One region of the Marinobacter sp. UBA3604 genome, then DNA from elsewhere that is predicted to be linked to it. Evidence: predicted binding sites of a transcription regulator. Region 1 holds the regulator's gene; each other region holds the start of a gene.
The links. Region 1 encodes sigma-54, which starts transcription at its own class of promoters, with help from an activator protein. Its sites were predicted from a motif close to ANTGGCATNNANNTTGCTNT; they were not measured.

Region 1 (4,194 bases):
GCAACGAAACCATTATGGAATCGCCGAATGCGACGCTCTACGGCGACCCCGGCAACGCACCCTGGCAAGTCCAGGCCAACAAAGGCCAATTCATGGAAGCTGACGACCTGGTCCACTTGACGGGGGATGTTCGGGTGTCCCAGCAAGCCCAAGGTGGGCGCCCCCTGACATTAACCACGTCAACGCTGACACTGGATAACACAGAGCGTACTGTTTACACAGACGCCCCGGTGGAACTGACCGACTCGTTCAGCCTGACCCGCGCAACCGGCATGAAGGCCTGGATTGATGACCGAATCCTCGAACTCGACTCTGACGTGGAAGGACGCTATGAGACCGGCAAGTAAATTCATGCCCAACCCTCACCGCAATAGGCACCAACCGGTGGCATTGCGCCCGGCAGTCTCAGCGATTGTCCTGGCGCTGACAATGACCGTGGGCATGCCGTTCGCCGCGGCCTTTGATCTTGAGTCTGACCAACCCATCAGGGTCAATGCCGACAACGCGCGGCTCGACGAAGGCCAGGGCATTGCAACCTATACCGGCTCGGTTGAAATGAGCCAGGGCGATGCCAACCTTATGGCGGACAAAGTTGTACTCCACCGGGATGAGAATGGCGTCAGCCGCATTGAAGCCACCGGTACCCCGGCACGCTACCGCCAGCCTGCCATGGAAGGCCAGGGCGAAACCGACGCCCGTGCGCTAACGATCACCTGGTCCGCCTCCGACAACCGGGTTACCTTTCAGCGCGAAGCTGTGATCGAACAGGGCGGCAACCTGTTCCGGGGTGACGTCATTCATTATGACAGCGCCGAACGCGTGGTGACCGCAGAAGGCTCTGCTGACCAGGGCGATGGCAGCGGTCGCGTCGAAATGGTCATCCAGCCGCGCGGCAACGCCGGTAGCAATCCAGATAACAACCCTAACGGACAGGATATCGATGGCAGTTCTCAGGGCCAGTAACCTCGCAAAAAGCTACAAACAGAAGAAGGTCGTCATCGACGTTTCCCTGGAAATTCGCAGTGGCGAAATCGTCGGCTTACTCGGCCCCAATGGCGCGGGCAAAACGACGTGTTTCTACATGATTGTTGGCCTGGTTCCCGCCGACAACGGTCGAATCACCATCGACAATCAGGACATAACGCCGCTGCCCATGCATGGTCGTGCCCGCAAGGGAATCGGGTACCTGCCCCAGGAAGCATCCGTGTTCCGCAAGCTTACCGTACGCGACAACATACTGGCGATCCTGGAAACCCGCCGCGAACTCAAACGCACTGACCGGGAGGCCAAGTTAGAGGAACTGCTTGAAGAGTTTCACATTACCCACATCCGCGATAGCGTCGGCATGGCCCTGTCAGGCGGCGAGCGACGACGGGTGGAAATTGCCCGGGCGCTGGCGATGGAGCCGGCGTTCATCCTGCTGGACGAACCCTTCGCCGGAGTCGACCCGATCTCCGTGAGCGACATCAAGCAGATCATCCGACACTTGCGGGACAAGGGTATCGGCGTACTGATCACCGACCACAACGTGCGGGAAACCCTCGACATCTGCGAGAATGCGTACATTGTCAGCGGCGGCCACATCATTGCCTCTGGTAATTCGGACGATATACTGGCCAACCAACAGGTCAAGGAAGTGTATCTAGGCAACGAGTTTCGCCTGTAGTAGACTCGGCAAAGAACTTGCTTGGTGCGGCAAGTAGCCAGCATACAAAGAGTTTTTGTGCAACCCCGGCTCCAGAAAGCGCCCTGATGACGTAAAGAGAGAGCCTGAGTGACGGAAGAGAGAGACCGAGTGACGGATCCTGAACCATGGTTATGAAAGCCTCACTACAGTTAAAGCTGGGCCAAAGCCTGACCATGACGCCCCAGCTGCAACAGGCTATCAGGCTTCTGCAGCTCTCCACCCTGGACCTCCAGCAGGAAATCCAGCAGGCATTGGAATCCAACCCAATGCTGGAAACCTCCGAAGACGACGACAACCAGAATCCGGAATCAACGGACAGTGACAACGAGTCGTCTGAAACAGCGTCAACCGAGGAATCCAACACCGCTTCAGACACTGCTACTGAGTGGGACGAATCCGAAAATGGACCTGACTGGTCATCAGAAACGGACAGTCCCGACACCATTCCCGATGATCTTCCCGTCGACACCGCCTGGGATGACATTTACCAGTCAGCCCCCGCGTCAGCAGCCCGTAACGACGACGAAAACGACCACGACTTCGAAACCCGTAACTCCCCCACCGAAACGCTCCAGGACCACCTGGAATGGCAACTGAACCTGACGCCCATGAGCGAGCGGGATCAGGCCATCGCCCATGCCCTGATGGATGCGGTTGATAACCACGGCTACCTGACCTCTCCGCTTGAAGAAATTCATTCAGGCATGGTGGACGAATCCGACGAAGACCCGCTGGAACTGGACGAAGTGGAAGCCGTTCTTCATCGCCTGCAGCACTTCGATCCACCCGGCGTGTTCGCCCGTGATCTGCAGGAATGCCTGCTGATCCAGCTGAACCAACTGCCCCCGGAAACACCCTGGCTGGCTCAGGCGCGACTGGTGATTACCCACTACATAAACCTGCTGGGTAACCGCGATTACGCCCAGCTGTTGCGCCGCAGCCGCCTGAAAGAAGAACAGCTACGGGATGTCCTGGCACTTATTACCGGTTTGAACCCCCGCCCCGGCGACACCCTGGACCAGGCCGAGCCGGACTATGTCATCCCGGATGTGATCGTGCGCAAGCACAATGAGCGCTGGCGCGTGGAACTGAATCCTGAAATTGCACCACGCATTCGTGTGAATGCAAGCTATGCTTCTCTTATAAAGCGTGCGGACAGCAGCGCCGACAACACCTACCTGCGGGACCAGTTGCAGGAGGCAAAGTGGTTCATCAAGAGCCTGCAGAGCCGCAACGAAACCCTGCTCAAGGTGGCCACGCGCATTGTCGAGCACCAGCAGGGGTTTCTGGACCATGGCGAGGAAGCCATGAAACCATTGATTCTCTCGGATATTGCCCAGGCGGTGGAAATGCACGAGTCGACCATTTCAAGGGTCACCACCCAGAAATACATGCACACACCGCGGGGCATATTTGAACTTAAGTATTTTTTCTCGAGCCATGTCAGTACCGACGAAGGTGGAGAGTGCTCATCCACGGCAATCCGCGCGATGATCAAGAAGCTGATTGCAACGGAAACTCCGAAAAAGCCATTGAGCGATAGCAAAATTGCAGCCATGCTAGGAGACCAGGGTATAAAGGTGGCTAGACGAACCGTGGCCAAGTATCGCGAGGCAATGCACATTCCTCCGTCCAACGAGCGAAAGCGATTGGTGTAGGAAGCGTCTGTTCCCGGCCTCACGGGGAGAGCCCTTTCCTGAAAGTATACCGCCTGCAGCATAACGCTGTGGCACACAGCCGGTATCCTAACGGGTGCCGGCAAGCTGAAAACAGGAGAAGCCTATGCAACTCAATATTTCAGGCCATCACGTAGAACTGACTCCCGCACTGAAAGATTACGTATCAGGCAAATTTGAAAAGCTTGAGCGGCACTTCGACCATATCAGCAATTGCCAGGTTACCCTTGAGGTGGAAAAAGTGCGCCAGATGGCGGAAGCTACGCTTCACGTGATAGGTGGTGAGATTCACGCAAAGGCCGAAAACAGCGATATGTACGCTGCCATTGATGGACTGGTAGACAAGCTGGACAGGCAGATTCTGAAGCACAAGGAAAAGAACGTAGACCGGATGCACGGGAATGGCGCCCGCTAGGACGACGCCCCGGCATGACAGTTAATCGAGCTGCGGCACTGGCTAACCATGCAATAGGTGCCGCAGCCTTTTTTTACGGAAATGCAGTCGATTCATGACCGACACATCCCTGACTATCGAGAACATTCTCGCGCCGGAGCTAACCCTTTGCCGGGTGCCTGCCTCCAGCAAAAAGCGGGTTATGGAAACCATTGCCGAGCAGATCCAGCAGCACGACTCTTTGCTCAGCGACACCCAGATATTCACCAACCTGGTCGCGCGGGAGCGACTGGGGAGCACAGGCATCGGACAGGGCATCGCGATCCCCCATTGCAGGCTGGAAGGGCTGGATCACGTGGTCGGCGTATTGCTGACCCTGGAAGAAGGCGTTGCGTTCGATGCTATCGACAATCAGCCGGTGGACCTCGTCTTCACCT
Region 2 (4,194 bases), on a different contig from region 1:
CGAAATTCTTCAATAATCATCGCTACCGAATAGGGCTCCTGCCCTGTCGAGCAGGCTGCCGACCAGATACGGAGTGACTGCGCTGATTTTCTGTCGCCGAACTCCGGCAGCAGCTTTTCCTGCAGGATGCGGAACGGGTGATTGTCCCTGAACCAAAGTGTCTCATTCGTCGTCATCGCATCGATCACGACTTCCTTCAAACTGCTGCGACCGGTTCGCTTCACGCGATCCAGCAGATCACCCAGGGTACTCAACTTGTTCTCTTCCATGATCCGCCGTAACCGGCTTTTCACCAGGTACTGCTTGTTGTCCCCGAGCAAAATTCCACACGCATCCTGCAGGAATGTCTTAAACGCCTCGTATTCCTGTGGGGTTATCTCAGCTTTCATTGGATCTCAGTATCGAGTGGGTCGGAAGTGACACCGGCGTCACTGCTCGCGATCGACAATTTCCATAACCCTTTCAGCCAACTCATCGGGGCTGAATTTTGCCATGAAATCGTCAGCGCCTACCTTCTGCACCATTGCCTTGTTGAACACGCCACTCAAGGACGTGTGCAGCATGATGAATACGTCCTTGATTGCAGGCTCATTTTTGCACTTGGTGACCAAAGTGTACCCGTCCATTTCCGGCATTTCGACATCGGATATGATCAGACACAGGTGGTCGACGGCCTGGGAACCATCTGCCGTAACTTCTTTTAGATAATCCAGGGCCTGCTTGCCGTCATTTTTTGTCACCACCTCCATACCGATGGCCGTGAGGCACCGCTCTATCTGACGTCGGGCCACTGCGGAATCATCCACAACGAGCACTGGTAGATGGCCGGGCACCCGCTCTGAACTGCGGTTGCGGACGTCTTCGGTGACATCCTCCTCAAACGGAGAGACTTCAGAGAGTATCTTTTCAACATCGATAATCTCAATCAGCTTGTCTTCAAAGTGCGTTACCGCTGTCAGGTAAACGTCTTTGCCCGCCCCCTTGGGTGGCGGCAGGATGTCTTCCCAGTTCATATTCACGATGCGGTCGACACCAGCCACCAGGAAACCCTGGGTTTTTCGGTTGTACTCAGTAATGATCACGAAGCTGGTGGCCATCTCTTCCTTGGGAATACCGGGAAGCCGGATTGACATACCAAGGTCAATGATAGGGATGGTCTCGCCACGAATATGGGCCACGCCCCGAACCATAGGGCGACTGTTCGGCAACGACGACAGCCTGGGGCACTGCAACACTTCCTTGACCTTGAAGACGTTGATGCCGTACATCTGCCGGCCACGAAGGCGAAATAACAGAAGCTCCAGACGATTCTGGCCCACCAGCTGGGTGCGCTGATTTACACTGTCCAATACCCCTGCCATCGTTTATATCTCCCACTCGAAACGTCTTGCTGCCGGCACGCATCTTGCTGCGTTATTCTAGAAAGTCGCGTGGAACCGGCTATGTGCCGGTTTATTGACTCACTCGATAGGCTTAACGGCCGAATCCGGAAATCATTAGGATATTCCTGAACTCGGGGCTTTACCCGGTTAATGACAGCATAGGACAAACTGCCGCGTATGCGCATTACCAATTTCGCCATCATATTGTTATTCGCCGTAACAGCCGGCCCGGCAATGGCCTCCACGACCACGGCCGAACAAATTCAAAGCAGCGCGGAACAATTTCTGGAGGCATTTTCAGAGGCTCAGGCAAACGAAGGCTTTACGGTTTCCCACGATACTGGCCAACTCGACGCACGCCTCTCGCTCGCAACCTGTGATACCCCACTCAGCGTATCGTTCAGCGGCGACCCCTGGAGAACCACCCAACCCTCGCTACTGGTTTCCTGCGAGGGCGAGCGCCCCTGGCGCATGTTCCTTCCGGTATCCGTCACGATAACCGGTGAAGCCATGGTCGCCGCCCGCCCCCTGGGGCGCGGCGAACGACTGACAAAAGCGGCAATACAGTCGGATAACGTGGTGGTGAATTCGATTCGACGGGGCGCAATAACCAATGTCGACCAGTTAATGGGCATGGAAATGCGCCGCGGCGTGAACGCCGGTACCGTATTTACACCGGATTTGGTGCTGGCTCCGGCAGCGATCGAACGCGGAGACCATGTTATCATCAGCGCCCGCAGCGGAAATTTTTCGGTAAACTCAAGGGGTAAGGCCCTGGCTAGTGCCGGGATTGGAGAACAGGTTCTGGTTGAGAACCTCTCGTCCTCCCGCACCGTGCGTGCCCGTGTGACTGCTCCCGGGCATGTCGAGATTCCCATGTAACCTCGTTCCCGGCATTGATTCACCGGAAACGGCAATCTGTTGCCGGTTTTTTGGAAAGATGACAAGAGTGTCATTTAACTCTTGCAAAAATCGCTAAAGAAACGTCAGGCCATGCCGATAGACAGGTATGAAATTTTGGAGCCGCCCAACGCGGCCGACCAGTTAAGCAGGTAACGTTATGTCAGTTGACTTTAATGGAATAGGCCCAGGCCAGGTCAACACCCAGAAAACCACGGCCGATAAATCTTCCGCTACCCAGAGCACTCAGCCCTCTACAGCTGAGCAGGCAAAGACCCAGGCGCAAGGCGCCCGTGGTGAAAATGTCAATTTGAGCAGCCAGGCGAAGAACCTGAAACAGCTCGAACAAAAGCTCGGCAGTTATCCGGAAATGGACGATGACCGTATCGAGCAGATCCGCTCTGCCCTTGAAAGCGGCTCCTACAAGGTTGATGCAGAGAAACTGGCCCAGAAAATGCTTGAGATGGATGAAAGCATTTTCGGGTGAGTAGATCATGGCCGCAATTGATGAACTGAAAGACCTTTTATCTCAGGATATCCGTCAACTCGAATCCCTGGCGGACGTCCTGCAGCAGGAAAAAGCCTGCCTTTCCACATCTGATATCCGTAAACTCGAATCACTGACTGGCGAGAAAAACACTCTGTTGGGTCAGATTCGTGAACGGGCCAAACTCAAAATCCGCCTTCTGGTGTCGATGGGGTTTCGACCTGAAAACGGAGCACCCTCACGGTTTATTCTCAGCGCCGGCCTGTCAGATGTTTACGACTTGTGGCGGGAGGCCGACGAACGCCTTAAGACCTGTCACCAGTTGAATAGCAATAATGGGCGGGTTGTCAGTCACCTTCAGAAGCGCCTTTCACGTCTTACTGATATATTCCGCGGCGTTTCCGGGCACCAGACCCTCTACGGTGCTCAGGGCGAGCAAAAGGCCGTATCACACCGTACCGTTCTGGCGAGCGCCTGACGGCTTCTGGGCTCCGCAAACGTCGGAGCCCAACGCATCCCATCAGCGAGTATAGATCGTCATCTGTGAATCGGGATGGAAGCGGATATTGTCGAGTGCAATGTTCCCCATGGACGGTCCCTGACTGCCGCTGACCCGTATATTGTCCATGCGGATCTGTTCGATCCTTTCCGGGAACGCCAGGGTGAGTCCGCCATCGTCACGAACCATGTAACGGGGAACATCATCCCGATAATGCACACCGGATATCGTCAGATCAGAATCCAGGAAGTTCAGCACCGGCACGAAAATGTTCGCTGTTAGTTTCAGGCCTTCGATGACATCCGGATCAACCTCTCCTGTCCCGTCGTTACTTCCGGTCATGGCAGATACCGTGGCGATACGATCCAACAAGGATTGATCACCCTGCCCCGACACGCCGGCCATCTCGTCGTCATTAAGCGGCGCCAAACCGGCACGCTCGTACAATTGCGCGGCGTCCGTAACGTCTCGTGAATCATTCGTGGTGCTGCCAGCGGCAAAACTGACCAATGGCTGAAAAGGCAATACCGCCATAGTGACCAGTGCAGCCGCGTTGCGGTAACGGGATTGGTGCTTGAGAACCCGATGCAACTCGCGCTCGGTAATCCAGCCGGACTGTATAAACACCTCGCCGAGCCGCTGACCGGTCTCATGCTGTAGGCGCAGGCCCTCTTCCAACTGAATTTCGGAAAGGTATCCCCGGTTTATCAGCAACCGACCGAGACGGGATTTTTCTTCGAAGCCCTGACGGATTTTCAAGGTATGCCTCCAATAGCTTCACAGTGATTGCCGTACAACCTGGCCCGGTCAGAGTGCATCAATGCCACTGATGCGATAAAAGGTTAGCTGATAGTCATGAACTCCGCAGGGAATATGCCCGACTTGACAAGTATTATCTGCTAACATCCTGCAACAGACTGGATTCA
Region 3 (4,194 bases), on a different contig from region 1:
TTAAAGAGCGCAAACACCCCGTCTTCAACTCAACCCCGCCCAATTTCAGAGCGGAAAATCACCTAATCGACTACCCGCTCTGAATTTGCCTCAAAATGGAACACTCCTTGCTTGGTGTGCACGCTATCAATGCACAACCCGCCCGTGACAGGTGGATAAAACCAAAAAATCAGGAGCAACCAACCCGTGGACATCACGAGTGCAGTACATACCCTGACCGAAAGCGCCAACACACTGTTCATTCTGATCGGTGCCATCATGGTACTGGCCATGCATGCTGGCTTCGCCTTCCTGGAAGTCGGCACCGTGCGCCACAAAAACCAGGTGAATGCCCTGGTAAAAATCATGACCGACTTCGGCATCTCCGCCGTGGCCTATTTTTTCATTGGCTACTACATCGCCTACGGCAGCCACTTTATGGCCGGCGCTTCAGAGCTAACGGCCGCAAATGGCTATGACCTGGTCAAGTTCTTCTTCCTGATGACCTTCGCCGCCGCCATTCCCGCCATCGTCTCCGGCGGTATCGCCGAGCGTGCGAAGTTCTACCCCATGCTTATCGCCTCCGGGCTGATCGTGGCATTTGTATATCCCTTCTTCGAGGGCATGATCTGGAACGGCAACTACGGCTTCCAGGCCTGGCTGGAGAACCAGTTTGGTGCAGCCTTCCACGACTTTGCCGGCTCGGTCGTGGTGCACGCCGTGGGCGGCTGGATCGCCCTGGCCGCCGTGCTCCTGCTGGGCGCACGTAAAGGCCGTTACCGCAATGGCCGCGTGGTGGCGTTTGCCCCCTCCAACATTCCATTCCTGGCGCTGGGCGCCTGGATTCTCACCGTCGGCTGGTTCGGCTTTAACGTGATGTCCGCCCAGACCCTGGATGGCATCAGCGGCCTGGTGGCGGTGAACAGCCTCATGGCCATGGTGGGTGGCGTTCTGGTGGCCATGCTGGTCGGCCGCAAGGACCCGGGCTTCATCCACAACGGACCGCTCGCCGGCCTGGTGGCGGTGTGCGCCGGTTCGGACCTGATGCACCCGGTCGGTGCGCTGATTACCGGTGGCATCGCCGGCGCCATCTTCGTGTACATGTTTGAGTGGGCCCAGGACAAGATTGAGCGCCTGGACGATGTACTGGGTGTATGGCCCCTGCACGGTGTGTGCGGTGTATGGGGTGCCATTGCCGCCGGCATCTTTGGCCAGGAAGCGTTCGGGGGCCTGGGCGGGGTCAGCCTGATGTCGCAGATCATCGGTGCGGTTGCCGGTGTTGTGGTGGCTTTTGTCGGCGGCCTGATCGTCTACGGCATTGTTAACGCCATCTCCGGCCTGCGTCTCACAGAAGAAGAGGAATTCAACGGTGCGGATGTCAGTATTCACCGCATTGGCGCTACGTCCCTGGAATAACCCTTGCCCGCCAGCCGCCTTTCCCGGCGGCTGGCAATGCTTTTTATTGACACTTCCCTCCGTCTGGCCTTTGCTTAAATAACCCGTTCCGGTGATAAACCCACGGTTTGCCGCCAGAGTGGCCTGCCTTTTGCTGTTCCTTTACATCATGGGAATGGCTGAATACCGACCGCCCACATCCGGTGGACGGCGTGTTCAGGAGAGGGTCATGGTTATGTTGATACAAACCCCACCCGAGGGTATCTACGACGAACTGTTCGACCAGAATAATCGGGTACGACCCAGCTGCAGGATGCTGGAGGACTGGCTGATCCGATCCGACGAAGCCCTGTTGGCCGAGAAGCGCCGCGAGGCAGACGTGCTGTTCCAACGCCTGGGCATCACCTTTAACGTCTATGGCGAAGACCAGGGGGCCGAACGGCTTATCCCGTTTGATCTGATCCCACGAGTAATCTCCGCCAGCGACTGGCAACGTCTGCAAGCTGGTTTGCGCCAGCGGGTGCAGGCGTTGAACCGCTTCCTGTTCGATATCTATCACGAGTTCGAGATTATTCGCGCCGGTGTCATCAGTGCTGAACAGGTATTCGCCAACCCCCAGTACCAGCCCGGCATGCAAAACCTCAAGCTGCCACGTAATCTGTATTCCCACATAGCCGGCATCGATTTGATCCGCCACAACGACGGCGATTTCTACGTGCTGGAAGACAATCTCCGCTGCCCCAGCGGTGTCTCCTACATGCTGGAAAACCGGCGCATGATGATGCGCCTGTTTCCAGAACTGTTTGCCAAGGCCCCGGTAGCACCGGTTGAACATTACCCGGCCCTGTTGGGCGAAACACTGCGCGCAGCGTCGCTAAATCCCAACCCCACCGTGGTGGTGCTAACCCCCGGTCGTTTCAACAGTGCCTATTTTGAACACGCCTTCCTGGCCCGGCAGATGGGTATCGAACTGGTGGAAGGGGCGGACCTGTTTGTACGTCGCAATAAGGTCTACATGAAGACCACCGTCGGCCCCCAGCAGGTGGACGTGATTTACCGGCGGGTCGACGACGACTTCCTCGATCCGCTGGCTGGCAACCCGGATTCCATGCTGGGTGTCCCCGGGCTCTATGCAGCCTACCGCACCGGCAATGTGGTGCTTGCCAACGCCATGGGTACCGGCGTCGCCGACGACAAGGCCATTTACCCCTTCGTACCCGAGATGATCCGCTTCTACCTGGGGGAAGAACCGATCCTGAAAAATGTCCCCACCTGGCAGGGCCGCAAGCCAAAAGACCTCAAGTACATCCTCGACAACCTGCCGGACCTGGTGGTCAAGGAAACCCAGGGCGCTGGTGGCTACGGCATGCTGATCGGCCCCAAGGCCAGCAAAAAAGAGCTGAGCCATTTCCGCTCGCTGTTGCGGGCCAGGCCAGACAACTACATTGCCCAGCCCACACTGAGCCTGTCTACCTGCCCGACGTTTGTAAACGAAGGCGTAGCGCCCCGACACCTCGACCTGCGGCCTTTTGTGCTTTCGGGTAAGAAAGTGCAGATGGTACCTGGTGGATTGACCAGGGTGGCCCTGAAAGAAGGGTCGCTGGTGGTGAATTCGTCCCAGGGCGGTGGCACCAAGGACACCTGGGTACTGGAGGGCGAGGAATGCTGAGCCGAGCTGCATCAAGTCTGTTCTGGATGGCCCGCTATCTTGAGCGGGCGGAAACCCAGGCCCGTCTGCTGGACGTCAGCCTCACCATGGCGTTGATCGACGTTCCCGAAGACCGCGAGGAACAGCTATCCGTGCCATTGCTGGTGACCGGTAGCCGCGAAACCTTTCACGAGCTCTACCCGGAAATCACCCCCCAGAACCTGATTGATTTCCTGCTTCTGGACGACCGCCACCCTGCCAGTGTGTTCAGTGTAATCCGCAGCGCCCGGGATAACGCCCTGCACGTGCGAGGCAATCTCTCCGCAGATGTCTGGGAGAGTATTAACCTGGCCTGGATGGAGCTGAAGGAACTACGCCATAAAGGGGTGACCGAATCCAACGCCAGCCGGGTGTTTGACTGGACCCGCGAACGCTCAAACGTGTTCCGTGGTGCAGCCTATGGCACCCTGCTGCGCAATGACGCCTTCCATTTCCTGCTCCTGGGTACGTTTATCGAGCGTGCAGACGCCACCGCCCGCGTGCTGAACATCCGCCACCACATGGCCACCAAATCCCTGGAAGGGCACCCCACCCAGTCGTTCTTCGAATGGACGGCGCTGCTGCACTCGTTGGCCGCCTTTGAGGCCTACCAGAACACCTACGGCCACAATATCGAACCGATGAATGTGGCCGAACTGCTGATTCTCAAACCGGATGTTCCCCGTTCGCTCCACGCCTGCCTGGAGGAAATCGCGGATCTGCTGGAGCAGATCGAAAGCGGCGAGGCCCGCCGGGCCCGGCGCCTGGCCACAAGCCTGTATGCCAACATCCGCTACGGCGACCGCGAGTACATTGCCGAGCGCGGCCTGAATGAGTATCTGACCGACTTCCTGCAACGCATCCAACGCATCGCCGGCCAGATCCAGAAAGACTACATGGGGTGGAAACAATGAAGCTGAATATCCGCCATGACACCACCTATAGCTACGACGAACCCATGCACAAAGGCATCCAGTATCTACGCCTGACACCCCGTAACACACCCCAGCAGAAGATACTGGAGTGGCACCTGAGTGCCCCCGGCGAAACCAGCCAGATGACGGACGGCTTCGGCAATATTGTCACCGTCATGACCATGGACAAAGCGACCAGGGAGATCACCCTGACGGCGG
Region 4 (4,194 bases), on a different contig from region 1:
TCGTGCTCAAGGAAACTGCGGTTGGGGCCCATGTCGCGGCGGAAATCCACCACTTCGTAGATGGAGACCGGGCGGCCGAAGCCTTTAACCGTGATCTCGCCCTTGTCGCGGCACATGATGCGGTCCTTGATCAGCGAGAAGGTTTCGTAGGAGATCAGGATTTCACCGGGTTCAGCCAGGGATTCCAGGCGGCTGGCCAGGTTCACTTCCTTGCCGATGATGGTGTAGTCCATGCGGTTCTCGGCGCCGAAGTTGCCAACGGTGGTGTAGCCTGTGCTGATGCCCATGCGGATTTCCAGCGGTGTCTTGATACCCTGGCTGCGCCATTTCTGCCGCATGATTTTCATGTGTTTACGCATTTCCACCGCCATGGACACGCAGGCGAAGGCGTCTTCTTTCTGGCCCCGGCTGGTGGGGTCACCGAAGAAAATCATGATGGAATCGCCAACGAACTTATCGATGGTGCCGCCGTATTTGAGGGCCACTTCCGACATTTCGTTGAAGTAGTGGTTCAGCAGTTCCGTCAGTGCTTCCGGCTCCATCTCTTCGGACAGTTCTGTAAAACCCTTGATGTCGGAGAAGAAGACGGCCAATTTCTTGCGTTGTGTTTCCAGCCGCACGTCTCTTTCACCGGTAAAGATGGACTGCCACACCTGCGGTGACAGATACTTGGAGAGTTTGTGGGACAGGGCAATGGATTGTTCCCGCTGATTCTGGATCTGGGTTTTTGCCATCATCAGCGCGCGGGCCTGCTGGTGGGAATAGAACGCAGTCACACAGATATAAAGGCCGGTGGCACTGATCGCGATAATGCTGGTGATCATCGGCGACTGCAGTGACTCGGCGGGGCCCACGATGGCAACGCCGATGGCGCCGCAGGCGGCCATGATCATGGTGCCTAGCAGCCACTGGCGGATGCCGCCCACAATCAGGCAACTAAACATCAGCATCAGTGCCACGGCGACCGAGGGTATCGCAATCAATCCAATGCAGCCGACGAATCCACCCCCGATGGCGCAATCCGTTAACAGCATTTTCTGGCGAATACGGGATGAGTTACGGAGAAACGTTCGCCGGGTAAGTTGATGGGCAATGTGTGGCCAGGTCAGGGCGCCTGAAAGCAGCCACAGCATCCACAGGCCGAAGACGTCTTGCAGTACGCCTGACACAATAATGCCGGCAGTCGCCGTATACGCCAGTATCCTGCCGTTGTAATCCGGCATGGGCGGGATGGCAATCGGATGGTTCTGCGCGTCAAGCACGGCGGCCTTGCTGGCACTGGTACTGGCGTTACGCAGGTCAATCGGTGCGCTCATCATTCAGAAACGGATCCGCCCGACGAGCATATCTCTGAACATCACCCAATCGCCCATCAGGCTGTACAGTGGGTGTTTGAAGGTGGCAGGTCGGTTTTTCTCGAAGCCATAGTGGCCAACCCAGGCAAACCCGTAGCCGATGACGGGCAGGAGCAACAGATAGAGGAACTTGGCCGTTACAATGGCGTAGAGTGTAACGAGGATAACCAGTAGGCTGCCGACGAAGTGAAGCCTGCGGCAGTTTACATCGCTATGTTCTTCAAGGTAGTACGGATAGAAGTCCGCGAAATTGCGGAATGTTTGCTGTTGGCTCATAGGGCGTCTACCGGCTCGCTTATCGTTTTTAAGGTAGATAGTACTGTCTGATAGTGGAAAGTACTTAGACTAAAGACTAACAGTAAACCATCTGTCCCACAATTCATACGGTCGTTTGGCCCGAACTGACGTATTGAAATCAACCACAGCGAGGCGATATGACAGCAGTAATGGAAGCCCTGTTAAAACGATCTTCAGAGCCACGCCTGGAGGCGCCAGCACCGGACCCGGCAACGCTTGAAAATGCCTTTGCCTGCGCCGCGAGGGCGCCGGACCATGCGTTGCTGAGGCCCTGGCGGTACCTGATTATTGAGGGAGACGAGGCATTGAACGCCCTGGGTGAATTGTTTGCCGCCACCTGTGGCGACGGCGCCTCGGAAAAGGAGCGGGAAAAACGCTGCAAGAAGGCACTGCGGGCGCCTATGGTGATCGTTGGCGTTGCGTCTTACCAGTCCCATCCCAAAGTGCCGGAGATCGAGCAGTCCATGTCGGCCGCGGTGGGGATGGGGTATTTGTTGTTGGCTCTGGAGTCCGCCGGGTTTGGAGGCATGTGGCGTACCGGTGCCATGGCGCACGATCCAGCTATCAAGCGAGGCTTGGGGCTGCAGGACAATGAGATCATAACCGGGTTCCTGTATACCGGCAGTGTCAGTGCGCACAAGCCCAGCATACCCAGGCCTGAACCCAAAGAGTTTGTCAGGCGCTGGCCCCACTAGTTGCCGCCCCGTTGCCCCCGCCCCCGGCGCGGGGGAAATCCCTTGCCGCTTTCCGCCCTCAATTTACGATTCGGATAAGCCGATACCTGCCTCAGCCCGCACACCGCAACACCTCCTGAAAACTGGCATCGCGATTGCTTTTACCTCTGCAAGAACGCACAAACGGCAAAACGACCAACGCCGTGTGCAGGAATCGGAGGCACTATGGCAATTTCCCTGGACAAAGCATTAGGCATTCATCAGCACGCCCTGGAAGGCAGGGTAAAGCGTGCGGAGGTGTTGGCCAACAACCTCGCCAACGCAGATACCCCGGGCTACAAGGCGCGGGATGTGGACTTTCAGGCGATGATGCAGAAGGCCCAGGACAGCATGAGTGGTTTCGGCATGACCCGTACCCACGAGTCCCATATGGACACCTCGCCCATGGGCGCGGACAGCGAATTGCTCTATCGGGTACCGCACCAGCCGTCCGTGGACGGCAACACGGTGGATGCCCAGCAGGAGCAAACCCGTTTCATGCGTAATGCCATGGATTACCAGGCCAGTTTCCAGTTCCTGGACGGAAAGGTTTCAGGCATCAAAAAGGCACTCTCTGGCCAGTAAAACTGGGCGCAGCCATTAATTGAGGAGCACCATCATGTCTCTGGGTAACATTTTCGACATCGCCGGTTCCGGTATGACAGCCCAGTCGCTGCGGCTGAACACCACTGCGTCCAACATCGCCAATGCCGAGACGGCCAGTTCCAGTACGGATCAGACCTATCGCGCCCGCAAGCCTGTTTTCGCGGCGATACAGCAGTCCATGCTGAATCCGTCTCAGCAGAGCATGGCGTTTGGCAGCGACAACGGCCCGGGGGCAGGCGTTCGGGTTGAAGGCATCGTCGAGAGTGACGCCGAGTTGCAGATGCGCTACGAGCCTGATCATCCCGCCGCGAACGAGGATGGGTACGTGTTCTACCCCAACGTCAACGTGGTTGAAGAAATGGCGGACATGATGTCGTCGTCGCGCAGCTTCCAGATGAATGTGGACATTATGAACAGCGCCAAATCCATGATGCAGCGTATCCTGACCCTGGGTCAGCAGTAACCGAGCGAGGATTGAATCATGAGCGTAGTGAATAACACGACAGACGCTTCGGATGTGCTGAGCCAGTATCGAGTGCAGCAGGATCAGGCCAAGAGCGGAAGTGAGCTGGGCAAGAACGAGTTCATGGAATTGATGATCGCTCAGCTCAAAAACCAGAACCCTCTCGAACCTCAGGACAACGGCGAATTCATCTCTCAGCTGGCGCAGTTCAGCTCCCTGGAGGAAATGCAGAGCCTGTCCGGCAGTGTCGACGATATGGCCAGCCAGTTCCGCTCCACCCAGGCACTGCAGGCCTCTGCAATGGTCGGGCGTACGGTCTTGGCACCTTCATCCATTGGCGTGCTTGGCGCGGACGGTGAAATATCCGGCAACGTTTCCGTTCCGGCAACCACATCCGGGCTGAGAATCACCATTGAGAATGAGTCCGGTGAGCAGGTCCGGCAGATTGATATGGGTGAGCAGCAGCCTGGCCAGACAGCGTTCAGCTGGGACGGCAAGGATGGCAACGGCAACAGTTTGCCACCCGGACGCTACAAGGTGGTCGCAGAAGCCTCGTACCCCGGCGGGCTTGAGCAACTCGGCACCATGGTCAGCGCCAATGTCGACAGTGTGTCGCTGGGGCAGGGTGGCAGCATTACTCTGAACCTGGCCGGCATGGGCTCCATCGCGCTGCAAGATGTTCAGCAGATTAATTGATACCGGTGAAACAGTAAGAGGTGGAGTATGGGTTTTAACACAGGTCTTAGCGGTTTAAGGGCGT

Region 2: flgA (flagellar basal body P-ring formation chaperone FlgA) is a predicted target of sigma-54. The motif match lies at 1,393-1,412, and genes of this name have one in related genera.
Region 3: B2590_RS18005 (circularly permuted type 2 ATP-grasp protein) is a predicted target of sigma-54. The motif match lies at 1,513-1,532, and genes of this name have one in related genera.
Region 4: flgB (flagellar basal body rod protein FlgB) is a predicted target of sigma-54. The motif match lies at 2,469-2,488, and genes of this name have one in related genera.

What each region holds. Positions count from the first base shown of each region.
Region 1 is NZ_DFMB01000015.1:37,732-41,925, forward strand. Features, by position in the region: gene lptC (LPS export ABC transporter periplasmic protein LptC) at 1-347, shown strand, start outside; gene lptA (lipopolysaccharide transport periplasmic protein LptA) at 430-963, shown strand; gene lptB (LPS export ABC transporter ATP-binding protein) at 941-1,666, shown strand; gene B2590_RS04295 (RNA polymerase factor sigma-54) at 1,819-3,345, shown strand; gene hpf (ribosome hibernation promoting factor) at 3,470-3,778, shown strand; gene ptsN (PTS IIA-like nitrogen regulatory protein PtsN) at 3,873-4,194, shown strand, end outside.
Region 2 is NZ_DFMB01000021.1:115,523-119,716, reverse strand. Features, by position in the region: gene B2590_RS06480 (CheR family methyltransferase) at 1-389, opposite strand, end outside; gene B2590_RS06475 (chemotaxis protein CheV) at 429-1,361, opposite strand; gene flgA (flagellar basal body P-ring formation chaperone FlgA) at 1,560-2,264, shown strand; gene flgM (flagellar biosynthesis anti-sigma factor FlgM) at 2,443-2,769, shown strand; gene B2590_RS06460 (flagella synthesis protein FlgN) at 2,777-3,247, shown strand; gene B2590_RS06455 (pilus assembly protein PilB) at 3,290-4,027, opposite strand.
Region 3 is NZ_DFMB01000061.1:272,199-276,392, forward strand. Features, by position in the region: gene B2590_RS18000 (ammonium transporter) at 187-1,395, shown strand; gene B2590_RS18005 (circularly permuted type 2 ATP-grasp protein) at 1,610-3,043, shown strand; gene B2590_RS18010 (alpha-E domain-containing protein) at 3,037-3,975, shown strand; gene B2590_RS18015 (transglutaminase family protein) at 3,972-4,194, shown strand, end outside.
Region 4 is NZ_DFMB01000021.1:31,488-35,681, forward strand. Features, by position in the region: gene B2590_RS06090 (adenylate/guanylate cyclase domain-containing protein) at 1-1,319, opposite strand, end outside; gene B2590_RS06095 (DUF962 domain-containing protein) at 1,320-1,631, opposite strand; gene B2590_RS06100 (nitroreductase family protein) at 1,790-2,347, shown strand; gene flgB (flagellar basal body rod protein FlgB) at 2,552-2,950, shown strand; gene flgC (flagellar basal body rod protein FlgC) at 2,985-3,434, shown strand; gene B2590_RS06115 (flagellar hook assembly protein FlgD) at 3,453-4,130, shown strand; gene B2590_RS06120 (flagellar hook protein FlgE) at 4,158-4,194, shown strand, end outside.